2 linked regions of the Ketobacter sp. MCCC 1A13808 genome follow. Each later gene encodes a partner of the first gene's protein in a complex. Links are inferred from orthologs where the notes say so. Each region holds a gene or a part of one and is shown on either strand. Other genes may lie near its edges.

The links.
Region 2: the proteins of trxB (region 1) and trxA are in contact, whole or in part, in a crystal structure (PDB 1F6M), measured with the Escherichia coli proteins. The link is inferred for Ketobacter sp. MCCC 1A13808 from one-to-one orthologs.

What each region holds. Positions count from the first base shown.
Region 1 is NZ_VRKW01000001.1:83,872-87,017, forward strand. Bases 24-2,834 are described here. They hold trxB (thioredoxin-disulfide reductase), read left to right. Parts: upstream 24-857; coding sequence 858-1,811; downstream 1,812-2,834. Other genes in these bases: FT643_RS00380 (alanine dehydrogenase), read right to left, coding at 24-686; aat (leucyl/phenylalanyl-tRNA--protein transferase), read left to right, coding at 1,909-2,634; FT643_RS00395 (arginyltransferase), read left to right, coding at 2,706-2,834. In the rest of the region: more of FT643_RS00380, read right to left, coding at 1-23; more of FT643_RS00395, read left to right, coding at 2,835-3,146.
Region 2 is NZ_VRKW01000012.1:38,776-41,784, forward strand. The notes cover bases 336-3,009. They hold trxA (thioredoxin TrxA), read right to left. Parts: upstream 1,998-3,009; coding sequence 1,674-1,997; downstream 336-1,673. Other genes in these bases: rho (transcription termination factor Rho), read right to left, coding at 336-1,242; FT643_RS18190 (Ppx/GppA phosphatase family protein), read left to right, coding at 2,238-3,009. In the rest of the region: more of rho, read right to left, coding at 1-335. UniProt on the Escherichia coli protein: Participates in various redox reactions through the reversible oxidation of its active center dithiol to a disulfide and catalyzes dithiol-disulfide exchange reactions.

The sequences.
Region 1 (3,146 bases):
TGCTCTATCGCCCCTGCGTACGCGTATAGACCGGTAATATTGGGCGCCAGCCTTTCTATGGATTTGAGTGCTTCGGCGCTCCGGTCAAAAGCGATCACCTGTGCTCCACTGGCAGCAGCCACCGCAGCGGCATTCTGACCTGCAACTCCGGCGCCGATAATAACGACCCTACCCGCTGCGGTTCCGGTAACGCCTCCGAGCAATACCCCCCGCCCTCCCATTGAACTGTGCAGAAGATGCGCCCCTGCCTGCACGGCTACCCGGCCTGCAATCTCGCTCATGGGCGCTAATAAGGGCAAACCGCCATTTTCTCGCACGGTCTCGAATGCGACAGCGGTCAGCCCGATGTCACACAACGCTGCAGCCAGATCCGGATTGGGGGCCAGATGCAGATAGCAAAACAACAGATGCCTGGATTCGAGCAGGGCAAGATCCTGGGCGATTGGCTCTTTCACCTTCACAATCAGATCAACTGCGGCGTACAGCTGCTGTGCGGAATCCGCTATCACCGCTCCGGCTTGTTTGTATTCGTAATCACTGAACCCGCTCTTTTTTCCGGCTCCACTTTCCACTACCACCGGTACGCCCTGCTGTACCAACTCGTTCACTGCATGAGGCACCAGTGCGATACGGCCCTCCATGGGTTTGTTTTCTTTGGGTATGCCAACTTTCAACTGTTGAGCCATTGCCTCTCTCCGGTTAAAAACACCACCTGCAAATACACTATTAGCACATAGTCAAAGGCTATACCGCTGATTTAGAGGAACTATTTGCTAAAGGCACGGTAAATCAGTATAAGTTCCACATTTGATTCATATGGCAGACCCTCACAGCCATCTATAACGGAAGCCCGATTCATGAGCGAAACCAAGCATTGCAGACTACTTATCCTCGGCTCCGGCCCCGCCGGTTATACCGCTGCAGTCTATGCAGCCCGTGCTAACCTGAATCCGGTTATGGTCACCGGAATCCAGCCAGGCGGCCAATTGACCACCACTACCGATGTGGACAACTGGCCTGGCGACCAGGATGGCGTTCAGGGCCCTGAGTTAATGGAGCGCATGAAGCAGCATGCTGAGCGATTTGAAACAGAAGTTATTTTCGATCACATCAATAAAACGGATCTCAGTAAACGCCCCTTCACCCTCTATGGTGACAGCGCGACCTACACTTGTGATGCTCTAGTTATTTCTACCGGTGCCTCCGCCCGTTATCTGGGACTGGATTCGGAAGAAGCATTCAAAGGCAAAGGTGTGAGCGCCTGCGCCACCTGCGACGGATTCTTCTATCGTAATCAGAAAGTGGCTGTCATTGGCGGCGGGAATACGGCAGTAGAAGAAGCCTTATATCTCGCTAACATTGCAAAAGAAGTGGTCGTCGTGCACCGCCGCGAAACCTTCCGCTCAGAGAAAATATTACAGGACCGGCTAATGGAGCGCGCCAACAACGGCAACGTCACTCTGGAATTGAACTACGTTTTGGACGAAGTGTTGGGTGACGACATGGGCGTGACGGGCATGCGGATAAAAAGTGTAGGCAGCGGTGAGACCAAGGACATCGACCTACAGGGTGTGTTTATTGCCATAGGCCATACGCCCAACACCGGTATTTTCGAAGGGCAGCTCGATATGGCAAACGGGTATATAAAAATTAATAGCGGCATTGAAGGTAACGCCACGGCTACCAGCGTCGAAGGCGTATTTGCTGCAGGCGATGTAACCGACCACGTCTATCGTCAGGCAATCACCTCAGCAGGATTTGGCTGTATGGCTGCACTGGACGCTGAAAAATTCCTGGATGAAAACAACTAACCATTGATTTTCTTGAGCAGGACGGGGCTTGATTGGAGTACTGTAATATTACTGGTATCAGCCCCTTCCCTTATCACGTTTTACCCTGCCCTGCGCCATGATTAAAATCCCTGTACTGGACTATGAAAGCCAAGGCTTCCCACCGATCGAGCACGCGCTCGCAGACCCGGATGGCTTACTAGCAGCAGGCGGTGATCTACGACCGGAGCGATTGATAGAAGCCTACTCACTGGGAATTTTTCCCTGGTATTCCGATGACCAGCCCATTCTCTGGTGGTCACCCAGCCCCCGCACCGTGCTGTTTACCCAAGAACTGCACATATCCAGAAGCCTGCACAAGACGCTGGGCAAAGGCAAATACAACGTCACCATGGACCAGGCTTTTGAATCCGTGATCCGCGCCTGTGCAGCGCCCCGACGCGACAGCGAGGGTACCTGGATCACTGAAGACATGATCCAGGCTTATATGCACCTTCACAGCTTAGGATACGCGCACTCCGTAGAAACATGGCTCGACGACCAATTAGTAGGCGGCCTTTATGGCATTGCCTTGGGCACTCTTTATTTCGGCGAATCCATGTTTAGCCGGGCTGACAATGCATCTAAAATTGCATTTGTTCATTTGGTAGGCCAACTCAAGCAATGGGGCTTCCCAATCATTGATTGCCAGGTTGGCAATCCCCACCTGAGCAGTCTGGGGGCACGACCTATTAAACGCAGTCAGTTCAAATCCTATCTGTCTTCCAACGTGCCCCCACTTACTAAGCTACTAACTGCACGCCCGCCAAAATGGGAGCTTCGATGGAAATATTCTGTAAGCTGAGACTGGAAACAAATTTTAATTCGTTTAATACTGTAAGAAGTCTGAAAACAAAGGCTTAAACCATTAGGATTATGACTGATCTCGCAGCTGTAAAATTTTTTGTAACACCACTGCATCAATGTAGTTATTTGCCCCGGAATGATGCAATCACCCTGTTTGCTGATCCCAAGGCGAATCTGGATCATAATCTCTACAGCGAATTGTCCGAGGTTGGTTTCCGGCGCAGCGGAAATTACCTTTATCGCCCCCACTGCCGCCAATGCTCGGCCTGCATTCCCGTCCGTATACCTGTTGAGCAATATCAATTCTCCCGCAAACACAAGCGCATCTGGAATAAGAACAAAGATCTGACAATTCAGCGAGTTGAAGCGGTTTTTAAAGACGAACATTACGATCTTTACGCGCGCTATATTGAAGAAAAGCATAATGATGGTGACATGTACCCACCCACGCCAGAACAATATGAGTCTTTCTTGCTCAGCGATTGGGGCAACACCTGCTTTTATGAATTC
Region 2 (3,009 bases), on another replicon or contig:
GTCGAAGAATTCTTCGTTAGTCTTGGTGTCACGCATTTTGTCGATCAGGAATTCCATAGCCGAGATCTCATCCATGGGATGAAGGATCTTGCGTAGTATCCACATTTTTTTCAGTTCGTCTTCCGATGTCAGCAGATCTTCGCGACGAGTTCCGGATTTGTTGATATTAATGGCCGGGAAAACACGCTTTTCTGCAATACGGCGGTCCAGGTGTAATTCCTGATTACCGGTACCTTTGAACTCTTCGAAAATCACTTCATCCATTTTCGAACCGGTGTCCACCAGCGCGGTGGCCAGTATGGTCAGGCTGCCGCCTTCCTCAATATTTCGTGCTGCCCCAAAGAAACGCTTGGGTCTTTCCAGTGCGTGGGCGTCAACCCCACCAGTCAGTACTTTGCCGGAAGACGGGATGACTGTGTTGTATGCACGAGCCAAGCGGGTAATCGAATCCAGCAGAATAACGACATCCTGTTTGTGCTCAACCAGGCGTTTGGCCTTTTCCAATACCATTTCTGCCACTTGAACGTGTCGCGAAGGCGGTTCGTCGAAAGTGCTGGCGACCACTTCGCCACGTACCGTACGCCGCATTTCGGTCACCTCTTCAGGGCGCTCGTCGATCAGCAATACAATTAAATGGCATTCCGGGTTATTGCGCGTTAGCGACTGTGCAATGTTCTGCAGCATCAGGGTTTTACCGGCTTTCGGAGGCGACACAATCAAGCCACGCTGACCTTTACCGATGGGAGCGACCAGGTCGATCGTGCGTGCAGTGATGTCTTCGGTGCTGCCGTTGCCGACTTCCATCAGAAAGCGTTGCTGCGGAAATAACGGTGTCAGGTTCTCAAACAGGATCTTGTTTTTCGCGTGCTCCGGGCGATCCAGGTTGATTTCATTGACCTTCAATAGCGCAAAATAGCGCTCGCCTTCCTTGGGGGGGCGAATCTTACCGGAAATACTATCGCCGGTGCGTAGGTTAAAACGACGTATCTGGCTGGGTGACACATAGATGTCATCTGGGCCCGCTAAATAGGAGCCTTCGGCTGAACGCAGGAAGCCAAAACCGTCCTGAAGAATTTCCAGAACGCCGTCACCGAAGATATCTTCGCCGCTTTTGGCATGTCGTTTAAGAATACTGAAGATGATGTCTTGTTTGCGCGTCCGGGCCATGTTGTCCAGGCCCATAGAAGACGCTACTTCGATCAGTTCAGCAATGGGTTTTGTTTTTAATTCGGTGAGATTCATTTCCGTGGGGGTCATGTTTGAAGGTTAACGTTAAAGGTATGGAGAGCTACAACCAAAAGGCTGTTAGCGAACGAGTAGAGCTTCCTGTCTAAACGGGTCGTAAAAATGGTGCGAGAAGCGATTGGCAGAGATCCTGTTCGGATGGATCTTCTTTGGTTCGTAGACCCTAAATATATTTAGATTCGGGAAATGCTTCCCAGGACTTAGGGAGGCACTAAAAGTAATCTAGCATCCGCTAGCCAAAGCGTCCAGGTTATTGCTTCAAACGACTTCGCGCCCGATCCTTCACATAATGCTAATTCAAAAGTTCTGAGGGGTGAGGAATCGAAGAGACAGTTTGATTTGCTCTCCGTTGTTGCGCTTATTACGTTTTGATTGAAGGCGCAACATCGAAGTAAGAAACCCCGGCTCGCAGAGTCGGGGTTGGGTAATTATATATTACTGTCTAGGAACGCTGTCAATTGCGATTTTGATAAAGCGCCAACTTTTGTCGCTTCAACGTTGCCATTTTTGAACAACATCAAGGTCGGAATGCCCCGAATACCGTATTTGGGGGGGGTTTCCGGGTTTTCGTCAATATTCAGCTTGGCAATGGTAAGTTTGCCGTCATATTCGCCGGAGATCTCTTCCAGAATCGGTGCGATCATCTTGCAGGGTCCGCACCACTCGGCCCAGTAGTCCACCAGCACCGGGTTTTCTGATTGCAACACCTCAGCTTCAAAGTTGCTGTCAGTTACATTTACTAGTTTGCTCATGTATTTCTCCAGTTGTGCCACAGACTACCTGTGTTAAGCGGATAGTATAGGGCATTAATCATGTGCGCATCGTTCCGATTGTACAATTAGCATCGGCTAGTATTCAATCTCGGTGTGCGGGGAATTCCTACTGGTGTCATGACGTTATGGTGTTATTATCGAAAATTAACGCCAAATCACCCATGTGTGGCTCGATATTATGGGCTGGCACTATAGCTAATTAAAGATGGAAAGCCAATTTTGACTGAACAACCGGACTCAGATGTAGCCGATGCGCCGAAGATGGCGGCGATCGATATGGGCTCAAACAGTTTCCACATGGTGATTGCCCGAACCGACACCGAAGAAGTGCGCCCGACCCAGAAACTGGCGGAAAAGGTGATGCTTGCTGCCGGGTTGGGAGAGGACAATGTGCTGGATGATGATGCCTTTCAACGGGGGCTGGATTGTTTGCGCCGTTTTGCCCAGTGCCTGGAAGGGATCGAGCCGAAGTGGATTCGTTGTGTGGGCACTAACACACTGCGTAAAGCCCGTAATGGTGAGGCTTTTCTGCGTGAAGCGCGCCAGATCCTGCAATGTCCGGTGGAAGTGGTGGCGGGCCGCGAAGAGGCCCGTCTGATCTATCTCGGGGTGTCCCATTCGCTGGCGAGCAGCATTGAGAATCGCCTGGTGTTTGACATCGGTGGCGGCTCGACCGAATTTATTATTGGCCGCGAATTCGAACCGTTGTTAACCGAAAGTTTGCACTTGGGGTGCGTTTCCTATCGGGAGCGGTATTTTCCCGACGGCAAAATTACCGAGCAGGGCTTCAAAAAAGCGGTGCTGAAAACCCGGGTTGAAGTATCCAGTATCGAAAAAGAATACCGGGATCTGGGTTGGTCTAGTGCCGTGGGCGCGTCGGGCACCGTCAAAGCCATCAAAACAGCGCTGATCGAGAATGCATGGTATACCGATGGTATCGAGCTGGATGGTTTGTATAAGCTGCGTGACAAAATTCTCAGCTTTAATACCC